DNA from 3 places in the Mucilaginibacter sp. P1_A3 genome. Region 2 is predicted to be linked to each of the others. Evidence: riboswitches for the same ligand, from Rfam matches in the RefSeq annotation. Region 2 holds a riboswitch; each other region holds the start of a gene.
The links. Region 2 has a riboswitch for S-adenosylmethionine ahead of AC1D0K_RS01575 (peroxiredoxin family protein). Riboswitches for the same ligand answer to the same signal wherever they lie in the genome.
Positions count from the first base shown of each region.

Region 1 (4,274 bases), 220 kb from region 2:
AGTAATGACATTGAGTTTACAGTGCATTTATATACCAGATATGTATGCCAATAGTACAATCATCCTGGCAGCCTTTGGGCCTGTAGCCGCATGTTGATATCATGCCATTGATAGTAGCCTCAAAGAAAATATCATTAGTTTTTTTATCAGCAGTAAGCCATTCATTCTTAGCTTTTTTGTAAATATCATCTAAGGTAAGTACCTGTCCTGCTACATTTCCGTGCGTATTTAAATTGGTTTTATCTTCGTGCCATTCACTTAAGGTAGTTTTTACACTCCCTGTACCGGTCGCGTTGGGGCTATATTTATAAGACGTATAATCTCTTGCTATAACAACACCTTTATTCACTGTGATTTTGGTTTCTCCACTAACACCTGACACCACCGAGCCGTTTATAGTCGTATATGAATAGGAGTTGTTGTTAGCTCGTTTAAAACTTAACCAGGCCGAATAACTTTTATCATAATCGTTTGTAAGTGCATCTTTTTTGCAGGCTGATAAACATATGGTAATAAGCAAGGTAATGATAAGGGATTTTTTCATGGTTGCGGTTTTTATACCTATTCGTAAAAAAGAGGTTGAGTGCTACAGCAAATCACAAATAATCTTATTTACTTTGAGTTCATAACATATAATACGATAATGAAAACTGAAACTATAGCCATACATGCAGGTAACCATATTGATGGATCATCAAGAGCTGTGATACAGCCGATTGTAATGTCTACCACTTTTGAGCGTGGTGTAGATGGCGATTTTCCTGGTGGGCATATCTATAGCCGGTCATCAAACCCTAATCGTTCATTATTGGAAAATGTTATTGCTCAGTTGGAGGGTGGTGTTGATGCTGCTTCGTTTTCATCGGGCAATGCGGCTGGTATGGCGGTATTTCAATCGCTTAAACCGGGCACACATATTATTTGCCCCGACGATATGTATCACGGTTTGCGTAACCAGCTTAAAAACCTGTTCGCAGGCATTTTAACTTTCGATTTTATTGATGTTAATGACAGCGAAGTCCTGCAGCAGCACATTAAGCCCGAAACCGGTGTGATATGGATAGAAACACCATCAAACCCATTGCTTAAAATCACTGATATTAAAAAGGTGGTGGGTATTGCAAAGGCAAAAGGACTTAAAGTTGTTGTTGATAATACCTTTGCCACCCCAATATGTCAGCAGCCCTTGGCATTAGGGGCTGATATAGTGATGCATTCGGCCACAAAATATTTTGGCGGCCATAGCGATCTGATGGGTGGGGCGCTAATTACCGCTGAAAAAAGCGACTGGTGGGCGAAAATTCGCCAGGTACAGGAAATGGGTGGTGCTATCCCCTCCCCAACCGACTGCTTTTGGTTGGTACGCAGTATTAAAACGCTGCCATATCGGGTTAAAGGGCATGTGTACAATGCGCAATTATTAGCTGAGTTTTTAGAATATCACCCAAAAGTAGAAAGGGTTTTATATCCCGGCCTGGCATCACATCCGCAGCATGAAATTGCTAAAGACCAAATGTTGGCCTTTGGAGGAATGTTATCCTTTATAGTTAAGGGCGACGAAAATGATACCCATAACATCATCAACAAGCTAAAAATATTCACCAAAGCAACCAGCCTTGGCGGCGTGGAAAGCCTGATAGAGCATCGTGCTACTGTTGAGGGGCCGGATACAAAAACACCGCGCAATTTACTGCGGGTATCGGTTGGATTAGAGCATATTGATGATTTGATAGAAGATTTGGAGCAGGCTTTAAATGGATAAAGGATGAAAAGATCAAGGAGCAAGGATTAAATCAACAAAGTATCTTTGCTTATTTGTCCAACAGTCTTTAACTAATTGGTAATTAAAAAAATATCTACTTTACTCCGTTGTTTGTGTCCTCACAAACAACTATTCCGGTGTATTAACTAATGTAGAACTTACGCGGGCCCTCCCGCTAAACCTATGTTTACACAATTGCATGCGCCGTTAGGCGCTACCTGTTTGTAGCAATAATCAACAAAAAACAAAATTGCGCCGTAGGCGTTACCTGCAAATTAGCAAGGTATTTGACTTTGTTAGCGGACAGGTAGCCTCTAACGAGGCAAAGGTTAAGGGCGCGTTTTTTCTACAAACAGGTAGCACCTAACGGTGCAGGTAACCTTGATTGATTTGTGCCCTTTGCCAAGCTTTGTTAGCTAACCTGATTTAACCTTTCTCTCCTACTTGCCGAGAGAAGAGATCGCAGATACCCACGCTTTTTTATTTCTTCCTAACACTTATGCTCCTTTGTCCACCCATCTTTTATCTAAATAAAATTTAATTTGGTATTTAAATAAATATCCGCTTATCTTTGGAACATTATTTGGTAGCAATACCATAATCGATCAATCCTCCGCATAGTTCGGGTATTGATTTATAAAGAAGCGGCGAGAGATCAGGCTCAATGACCCGCTGGCAACCCTTCAATTTTGAAGAAGGTGCCAATTCCTGTCCCGGCAAATAACACCGGGGAATATAAATTTATAACCATGAAAAATTTAGTTAAAATTACTACAGGCAACATTTTTAATACCCAAAACGGTAATATACAACGTATTAGCTCAAATATTAGCTGTATGTGTATGTGTTGCTGCTGTTGATGCTTTAGCACGTTCCTCTTTTTCAAATCCCGAAAAACGCGCGTGTTGTTAAACTGATATCCATTTCCTTATCAGCTTTCCAAAGTCCATTTAAACATCAAAGAATTAATTATAATCTAAAAAAAAATCCTATGTCTACCAGCAATTTAAAATTCGAAACCTTACAACTACACGCAGGTCAGGAAGTTGATCCAACAACGGGTTCACGCGCGGTACCGCTTTACCAAACCACATCTTATGTATTTAAAAATGCCGAGCATGGTGCCAACCTGTTTGCATTAAAAGAGTTTGGGAATATATATACCCGCATTATGAACCCTACTACCGATGTATTTGAAAAACGTATAGCAGCCTTAGAAGGTGGCGTTGCCGCTTTGGCTACCGCATCGGGCCAGGCAGCACAATTCATTGCATTAAATAATATATTACAAGTTGGCGATAACTTTGTTTCCTCACCATTTTTATATGGTGGTACATATAACCAGTTTAAAGTTTCCTTTAAACGAATAGGCATCGAGGCACGTTTTGCCAAAGATGATACTGCCGAAAGCATTGAAGCGCTTATCGATAATAAAACCAAAGCTATCTTCCTGGAAACTATTGGCAACCCTGGCTTTACCATTGCTGATTTTGATAAGATAGGTGCTCTTGCAAAAAAGCATGACCTGCCTTTAATAGTCGACAATACTTTTGGAGCCGGTGGTTATTTATTTCGCCCGTTGGAGCATGGCGCCAGTATAGTGGTTGAATCAACCACCAAATGGATAGGTGGTCATGGTACCAGCATTGGCGGAGTAATAATTGATGGCGGAACTTATAACTGGGCTAATGGCAAATTTCCGCAGTTTACAGAGCCATCTGAAGGTTACCACGGTTTGGTTTTTGCCGATGTATTTGGCATTGGCGGTCCTTTTGGCAACATCCAGTTTATTATACGTGCCCGTGTAGAAGGTTTACGTGATTTTGGTCCATCACAATCTCCATTTAACTCATGGCTTAATATCCAGGGTTTAGAAACCCTTTCATTGCGTGTACAACGCCACGTAGATAACACATTGGAGCTTGCCAAATGGCTTGATCAGCACCCGCAGGTAGCATCAGTTAACTATCCTGGATTGGAATCATCTCCTTACCATCAATTGGCAAAAAAATACCTTAAAAATGGTTTTGGAGCGGTGTTATCATTTGAGATAGATGGCGATAAGGAAGATGCCGGTAAATTAATTGACAATCTTTTGCTGGTTAGTCATTTAGCTAACGTCGGTGATGCTAAAACATTGATTATTCAGCCATCGGCAACTACACATCAACAGCTGTCTGATGAAGAACAATTATCAGCTGGTGTAACACCTAATTCATTACGTGTAGCTGTTGGTATTGAGCATATTGATGATATTAAAGCAGATTTTGAACAGGCATTTGCCAAAATAAAAAGGGCATCGGCCCAATTAGTATAGTATAGTTTTTTTTAAGTGATATAGTAAAGTTGTTACGGGATGCAGCTAAATTAAAATTAGCTGTACCCGCGATAACAAAACAGAAGAATGAACACAGAAATATTTAAGTACACACAACCATTCGGTCTTGAATCCGGCGAGCAATTACATGAATTGGAGATTGGCTTTCACACTTATGGCAGATTAAATAAGGAG
Region 1 covers NZ_JBFTZJ010000001.1:144,374-148,647, forward strand. The annotation lists gene AC1D0K_RS00670 (hypothetical protein) at 17-544, opposite strand; gene AC1D0K_RS00675 (trans-sulfuration enzyme family protein) at 644-1,762, shown strand; SAM riboswitch class I at 2,394-2,504, shown strand; gene AC1D0K_RS00680 (O-acetylhomoserine aminocarboxypropyltransferase/cysteine synthase family protein) at 2,754-4,079, shown strand; gene AC1D0K_RS00685 (homoserine O-acetyltransferase family protein) at 4,167-4,274, shown strand, end outside.
Region 1: another riboswitch for S-adenosylmethionine. It lies ahead of AC1D0K_RS00680 (O-acetylhomoserine aminocarboxypropyltransferase/cysteine synthase family protein); the one in region 2 lies ahead of AC1D0K_RS01575 (peroxiredoxin family protein).

Region 2 (4,274 bases):
TTGAAACAAGCCTACAACACCCTGGCGGCTTTCGCCTGTCCTTAACAGGATGATCTTTGATTTATTATTTACGATAGGCAGTTTATCTGATGGAATAAGCGGGATTCCTCTCCAGGTAATAAATTGCGATCCGAATAGTGAAACCGTCGGCGGTGGTACACCCCGGCGGGTACATTCACGGCCAAAGGCGGCAATAGCTAATGGGTGCAAAAGGAAAAAGCCGGGCTCTTTCCACACTTTGGTTATCAGTTCGTCCAGATCGTCGGGGGTGGGAGGGCCCAGCCTGGTTTTAATTTTTTGTGATGGCGAAATACTGTTCAGTAGCCCGTATTCGGGGTTATTGATAAGTTCGCTTTCCTGCCTTTCTTTAACTATCTCGATAGTAAGGCGCAATTGCTCGCTGATCTGGTTATAAGGCTTACTATACAGGTCAGATACACGGGTGTGTACATCCAGTACTGTATTTACAGCACTCAGGTTATACTCCCTTGGGTTTTCTTCATAATCAACAAAGGTTGATGGCAGTTCACGTTCATCGCGCGAAGAGCAATCCACTTCTACATTGTTTGCGTGTACCACCTTGTTTAACCGATAAACGCCCGATTCAACCGGGATCCAATTGAGTAAATGGGTTAACCACCGTGGCGTAATGGTTGATAATTGTGGAACGGTACGGGTTGCTACCGCTAACTGCCTGGCGGCTACATCACCAAGGGCTGTTTGTTTTGCTTTTTGCTCTGCCATTTTTTAGATAATAGGAATGTGCTTTAAATAATGAATTTTAATGTGCCGTAAATACAGAATTACATGACATACAATTATAGTATATAAATTCTATAGATTTTATATACTATTTGATTTTATTACAAAAAATAATTTTTAGTGGAGTGCTGATATTAAAGTTCAGCTATTTTAAGGTTGAAGAGATAGGGGATACAGCGTTGATTTAATGATACTTAAATTGGGGATGTTTAAATGTTCTGGATTTTGTATCCGGTATTATTGCCTAAAAATGAATGCTTGAACACCCGCAATTTATTGAAAAACTAACAAAATGAAATAAATTATATAAAGTCTATAGGAATTATAGTTTTTAATATATATTTGCAACATCACGTTCTTTTATACTTATCCAGAAAAGACAGAGGGAAAGGCCCCATGACGTCTTGGCAACCTGTACCATGAATCTCAGATTTAGTAAAAGGTGCTAATTCCTGCTCCCGTTGGGAGGAAGATAAGTTGGTATAGAATTCTACACGTATTCTCTCCGGCTCTCTTTTAGATAAGTGTAAAGAACACAAATAAACAACTAAATACATGAACACTTTTCCCCAATTACCTGCCAATATTTACAGATCGCTTCGTAATGATGTAACAATGTGTTGTTAATTTAATGTTCCTTTAAAGCAACAGCCTCCTTTGCAGGCTAACTACTACACATCACATTATTACAAATAGAATTTACCAAATGAATAAAGTAATACTTACCGCTTTAACAATTGTTATCAGCACCACTGCTTTTTCACAGATCCTTACACCTGTAAAATGGTCATATGCTGCCAAAAAGCTTGATAATGAACAAGCTGTAGTATTTATAAAAGCTACCATTGATAAAGGCTGGCACATTTATTCGCAGCATCTTGCCGATGGCGGACCTATAAAGACCTCGCTAAAGTTTGAAAAAAACGACAACTACATTTTAGTGGGTAATACAACCGAGCCCAAGCCAGTAAGCAAGTATGAAAAGTCGTTTAGCATGAACGTGCAGTATTTTGAACAGGCAGTTATATTTCAGCAAAAAGTAAAACTTAAATCGGGCCAGGCATCGGTTAGCGGCACGGTAAATTTTATGGCATGTAACGACAAGCAATGTTTACCGCCAGATGATGTGGAGTTTAATATACCCGTAAAATAGTATCGTATATAATCAAAATACTTAATTAGTAAGCAGTTCAATAGCCACCAATTGATCTGCAGAATTACAAACTAATACCATGAAACTAAGATCAAATCTATTCACCAAAGCCCGCAAACAGAATGGTGGCACCCTTTTCTGTTGTTATTGCCATTGTTAAAAACGTAGTTACGTTTCCGGTTTTTAAATCTTAATCAAGATATACATCCTGGCTGTACTAAGTGCGTTGCTTTGCTATGGTGGTAAATCAGGCGTGTGCTGTGCAGTCCAGGATGTATATCGTTTTACAAGATAAATAATTACTAAAAACATAAAGAATTAAAAAATATTCTATTAAGTCTATAGATTTTATTGTATTTATCATATTTATTGCTATCTTTACACCATTCTAATTAACCCCACCATTAATTAGTTGATTTATAAAGAATAAGGGAGAGGAAGTCTCGATGATCTTATAGCAACTTTTCAGAAACCTGAAATAAGTGCTGAACTTTTTTCGGTAGTAATTATGCACCGGAATATAAATTAACTAAAAGTCATGAACACATTTAACATTCATTACCCACAACCACAACCCGCAGCCATCAAACGATGTTGTTGTATGGTTCAGTATGTTTTCTGGTTTTAAAAACCAGGCACCTTTAAAATTTATAGCGTTTTTTCAAAGGCTTATCAAGCCCAATGGAATACTTATGTCCAAATTTTCAGGCATCGCATCAATCAATAACAATTAAAACTTATACAAAATGAACACTACAAACTACTTAACCAAAACAAGGCTGCTATCGGCCGCTTTAGTGCTTAGTGGGGTTACGGTATTATCGGCCCATGAAACCCCAAAGCCTAAGTTTATAAAAGAAGGTAAATGGCGCGGTGAATTCACCGTAAGCGAATCAAAAGTACCTTTTAATTTCGAGCTGAAAGGCAAGGATGCCGAGCACGCTGTGTTTACGCTTATTAATGGTTCACGGAGGGATAATTTCCACGTAAAATCTGTAGGTACCGATTCAGTTTATATTAAAATGAACACCTATGATGCTGCGCTGGTAGCCAAAATTGAAGACGATGGTTCGCTAAGCGGCGAATATCGTAGCCTGGTACCAGGTTTCAGGGGTAATTCTTTACCATTTACTGCAGAATATGGTAAAACCTACCGCTTTGTAGAACCCGGCAAAGATGTAGCCCCTAAAGCGGATTTAACCGGTAAATGGGAAATCAAAACCTACAGTAAAGAGGCTGTTCCTGCATCTATAGCCTTATTGAAACAAAAAGGAAATAAGCTTACTGGCGTAGTGATGACCGTAGTTGGTGATACCCGCGAACTGGAAGGCACTGTTCAGGGAGATGAATTTGCACTGAGTGGTTTTACCGGCCCAAGTCCGTTCATCATAAAAGGCAAGATCAACGCCGACGGCTCTATCAGCGGTGAAGAAGGCTTCGGCATCTATAAAAATCTGAAGTTCGATGCTGCTAAAAAAACAGAGGTGGAATTACCTGATCCTTACAAGCTTACATTTTTAAAAGAAGGCTATAAAAAGCTTGATTTTTCTTTCCCGGGGATAGATGGTAAACAAGTGTCTCTCAGTGATAACAAATACAAAGGTAAAGTAGTGATCGTAGAGATCATTGGCACCTGGTGCCCTAACTGTACCGATCAAACCGTGTTCCTATCTCCATGGTTCAATAAAAATCATCAACGTGGTGTAGAAGCCATTGCACTGGGTTTTGAGCAGAAAGACAGCCTGGAATATGCCAAATACACATTAGGTAAGCTGAAAGAAAAATACGAGATCAATTATGACATAGCTTTTGGCGGCCTGGCCGATAAAAAGCTGGTATCGCAGAAGCTACCTGCATTGAATAAATTCATCGCTTTCCCAACCACTATTATCATTGATAGAAAAGGTGATGTAAGAGAGATCTACACAGGCTACACAGGTACGGTAACGGGTAAATACCACGAAGATTACGAAAAGAAATTTAATAAACTGTTGGACGAACTTATCGCTGAACCTGCCCCGGAAACAGCGGCTATCGCAGATCCATCAACCCATCCAGGAAACTAACATTAACTGATCCTATAATTTATCAAATGAAAACTATCAATTTAATTACCTCATTCAAATGCCTGTCTGTAGGTTTATTGTTTAGCGGTGCAGCTGCATTAGCCGCGGATAAAAATCCGCCTGTGAAATTTATTAAGCAAGGTGTATGGCGCGGTGTATTTACCGTTGCTGAAACCAAGGTTCCTTTTAACTTTGAATTAAAGGGTAAAGACGCGGAGCACGCGGTATTTACGCTGATTAATGGCAGCCGCCGGGACAACTTTCATGTAAAGCAGATTGGCAGGGACTCTGTA
Region 2 covers NZ_JBFTZJ010000001.1:368,547-372,820, reverse strand. The annotation lists gene AC1D0K_RS01585 (family 2A encapsulin nanocompartment shell protein) at 1-744, opposite strand, end outside; SAM riboswitch class I at 1,126-1,241, shown strand; gene AC1D0K_RS01580 (protein-disulfide reductase DsbD domain-containing protein) at 1,469-1,915, shown strand; SAM riboswitch class I at 2,330-2,442, shown strand; gene AC1D0K_RS01575 (peroxiredoxin family protein) at 2,662-3,981, shown strand; gene AC1D0K_RS01570 (peroxiredoxin family protein) at 4,008-4,274, shown strand, end outside.

Region 3 (4,274 bases), on a different contig from region 2:
TGTTGATAGGGGGGATTTCGAGGTTTTTGCCAACCCCAATGGCCGGCTTCAAACTACCGATAGGCTGGTTACGTTCCCCAACTGGGCTATCCGCCAGGTAAAAGCGGGGCTCAACGTGGATACGCTCGACATTAAAAAGATAGATGTTAGCTACCGCGAGTATAAAGAAAGCTCCGGGAAAGCCGGGGCGGTAAAGTTTGATAATACTACAGGCAGGTTTCTCAACCTCACTAATAAAAAAACTATCCTCAGTCAGCATCCTGTTTGTACGGTTAACCTCAGTACTTATTTTATGGGCAAAGGCAAGCTCGATCTGGCCTTTGGTTTTAATTTAAGCGATGCTGCTTATAGCTACAGTTATAAAGGGCACCTGGGCTCTATGGATATGTTGGCAGCCAACCCGGCGGTTATGCCGCTGGGCCTGGTAAAAATAACATCGGGAAGGGTAAATAGTCTCGACTTTAATATTCACGGCAACAAAAAAAATGCTGCCGGTAAGGTCACATTCCTCTACAACAGCCTAAAGGTGGATTTACTAAAACGCGATGAGGAAAAAGGTTACGCGAAAAAATCGTTGATGTCTCTGCTGGCCAATGCCGTAATACTTAAACAGGATAACCCCGATGAGGGAAAGCCTGTACCGAGGTCGGCCAACTTGGTTTTTATCCGACCGGCAAATTTTCCCTTCTTTAAAACAATATGGCTTACGTTGCTCGATGGACTCAAGTCATGCGTAGGGGTAGGCAAATCGCAGGAAAAAGAAGCCGGTAAGCCAGTTACTGAAAAGGATAAAAAGGAGCGGGAGAAGGCTTTAAAAAAAGCAAGGGAGAAGAAAGAAAAAGAGGAAAAAAAATTCAGGGAGCAGCTTGAAAAAAAGAAGAATTAGAAAATTATACCCAGCGGATATAGCAGTTGGATCTGCATCTGGGAGATGCAAAATATGCGTTTTTACACCTACACGTATTGAAACTTGATCCTGTCATTAGGGAACTCATTACTGTGCTGTATTTTCAATTGCTTTAGTTTATCATCAAAATATTTATAGATCTTTTTCGAGTTTTTTTCGGCTTTCTGTTGATTCTCAAATTCTTTTTCCAGGTACCTGGAAAGGGCAAACAGGGTTCTTGGAAATTCATAAATGGTTATGGTGCCATCGTCTTCCTTTTTTGCCCGTACCCAGTAAGGGTCATTTTTTGTTGATTCACGAATATACACTACATCACTTTGTGCTTCTACCATATTGCAGTATTTAACCAAAGCGTTTAGGGTGCCCGGTATGCCTACCTTAACGTTAACCTTGCCTGGAGGGTAAGCTACAAGATTAGCATCCGGGAAAGAAAAACTAATATCGGCCTTGCCTTTTAAAAGTTTAGCCAGCCTGCCGGTAAAATTCATAAAATAACCCATCGCCAGTATTTCGGCCAGCGACCTTCTGTAATTACGCTTGTTTTCGGCATGGAAAATTATTGCTAGTATTACAGATACTACAAATCCAGACCCAAAAGCCATCCATTTATTGGGGAACGTAATAATGCCATCAAGGAAGCCGCCATAGGTACCAATAGTTGGTATAATGGAAAATATAAAATCCTTAAACGGGAAAAATCTGAAAGTAAAGGTCATGACTATCAGGTTATTAGTTAATAGTAATAATAATGATTAATTAAGTGGTATGCAAAAAATGTTGGAATTTGTTTGAATTACCACAGGCATTTTGTTGAGGAACACCTCATTCACGGCAGTGATGCGGAGCGTAAGGATAATAGCGTACAGGATGCCTGGTTATTAACCTTTTAAAAAAGAAAAGCCCTTCTTTTTTAGGGAAGGGCTCTGGAGCGAAAGACGAGATTCGAACTCGCGACCCCGACCTTGGCAAGGTCGTGCTCTACCAACTGAGCTACTTTCGCGTTGGTGTTTCCTGTTTCGAGTTGCGTTGCGGTTAACCGTGTGCCTATCTCGTTTTCGGGAGCGCAAATATAAAAAGAATTGAATACTCTGCAAGTGAAAAATACACTAACCATCTGCTTAATTTAAATTATAGGCCGGAAAGCGAATAATAAGGCTCTTATTTAAGTATCACCTTGGCTCAATTTGCGGCGCGTTGGGTGAAATTATTGGGAAGATATTTAAATGACAAATAAATTATATAAAGTCTATGTGTTTAGTAGAATATATTATATATTTGCTGACGAAATAAGTTCTTTAATTTTAATTATCAAGAAAGACTGAGGGAAAGGCCCTATGATGTCTTAGCAACCTGTAAGCCCATTGTTATAAAGGTGCTAATTCCTGTCCGCTATAAAAGGTGGAGAAGATAATATTCGCAAAATTATTGCACAGCCCATGGCTGATCATTATCTCCCTTTCTCTCTGAAATCCTGTTTAATTAAAATACTTAAAAATTTATGCCTGCTAAAAGCAGCATTAAAATTGACAACTATGAATATTAAACATTTACTCATTACCTGTTCGTTTCTGATAAGCGCCATGTTTGCCGGCGCGCAAACTGCAAAACCAACTGATCCTGCATCTATTGATCGTGGCTATATTGTAAAAGTTGGCGACCAGGCACCTGCAGATTTTGAACTGCAACTTGCCGATGGCACCAAAACCTCCTTAAAAGAGCTGCGCGGCAAAGTTGTTATTTTGCAATTTACAGCCAGCTGGTGCAGTGTATGCCGCGAAGAAATGCCCCACCTTGAAAAGGACGTATGGCAGGCTTATAAAGACAAAGGCCTGATTCTGATAGGCGTAGATCGCGATGAACCCCTTGAAAAGGTAAAGAAATTTCACCAGGAAATGAATATCAGCTATCCGCTGGCGCTTGATCCCGGAGCCGATATTTTTGGCCGGTTCGCCAACAAAAAAAGCGGCGTAACGCGTAATGTTATTATTGATAAGGATGGTAAAATAGTTTACCTCACCCGTTTGTATGATACCCAGGAATTTGCATCGATGCTAAAAGCTGTAGATGCGCTGGTTAATAATAAAACTGCATCTGTTAATTAAAAATACCGGGCAATTACGGAGTAAGTTGCTTGCAATTATTTATCCCGGTTGCTTTTTCTATAAGTCAATATCTTAATGTTATGAAAACAACAGCTACCTTTTTTCACGCCAACTATTCTTCTGATGCTACGCTGTTTACCTGCAATTCTTTCCATGGCTGTATGCAAAGCATGCGTTGTTGATGCTAACCCAACCGCAATGGTTATTTAATGAGTGTGCTTGCTGCAGCTTGTTATCTTTTAAATAACCACAAAGCAAAAATTAATTCTTTACAGGTACTATAAAGCATATCAGCGGGTATTTCATGCCAAAAAAGCTGTTAGCCAATGCTTTCATTCAGCTGTATTGATATTCAAAAACTATTCACAATCTATTTATCATGCTTAAAAATTACAAACTGTTACTGGCAATCCTGTTGCCATTTTTTCTCATCCAAACAGTTGCGGCGCAATCTGTTAAAATAAGCGGGGTGGTAACCGCAAAATCCGATGGCCTGCCATTGCCCGGTGTTAATATCTCTGTAAAAGGAACTTCCAATGGTGCTCAAACCAGTGCAGATGGCAAATTCTCCCTCAGCGCCAACGTTAACGATATATTAAAGGTTACTTATATAGGTTTCGCAGCGCAGGAGATCACCGTTAAGCAAGCTGAAAATAATTTGCAGATCATATTACAGGAGGCTGCCAATTCCCTTAACGAAGTGGTAATCACGGCCCTCAATATATCTAAAGATAAAAAATCATTGGGCTATGCTGTTCAGGGGTTAAAGTCGAAGGATATCTCCGAGGCTAAAGAAACCAACCTGGTGAATGCGCTGGCCGGTAAAATTGCCGGGGTGCAGGTAACCAACAGCCAGGGTGATATGGGTTCGTCCCGTATCATCATCCGTGGCGAAACCTCTATCGCGGGTAACAACCAGCCGCTGTTTGTGGTGGATGGTGTTATAGTTGATAACTCCCAGTTTTTGGGTACAAACGGATCAAGGGATTTTGCCAATGCCATCGCCGATCTTAACTCCGAGGATATTGAATCTGTAAGTGTACTTAAAGGCCCCAATGCGGCGGCCCTTTATGGTTACCGTGCAGCGGCCGGTGTTATCCTCATTAAAACTAAAACAGGTAAAGGCGCAAAAGGCTTGGGTATCAATATTAATTCAAATACCAGCTTCTCAAACGTACAGCTTTTGCCAAATTATCAAAATCAGTATGGCCAGGGCTCAAACGGTAAATTTAGCTATGTTGATGGTAAAGGCGCCGGTGTTAATG
Region 3 covers NZ_JBFTZJ010000011.1:192,679-196,952, reverse strand. The annotation lists gene AC1D0K_RS23560 (AsmA family protein) at 1-886, shown strand, start outside; gene AC1D0K_RS23555 (STING domain-containing protein) at 955-1,623, opposite strand; tRNA gene AC1D0K_RS23550 (tRNA-Gly) at 1,832-1,907, opposite strand; SAM riboswitch class I at 2,210-2,321, shown strand; gene AC1D0K_RS23545 (TlpA family protein disulfide reductase) at 2,440-3,009, shown strand; gene AC1D0K_RS23540 (SusC/RagA family TonB-linked outer membrane protein) at 3,389-4,274, shown strand, end outside.
Region 3: another riboswitch for S-adenosylmethionine. It lies ahead of AC1D0K_RS23545 (TlpA family protein disulfide reductase); the one in region 2 lies ahead of AC1D0K_RS01575 (peroxiredoxin family protein).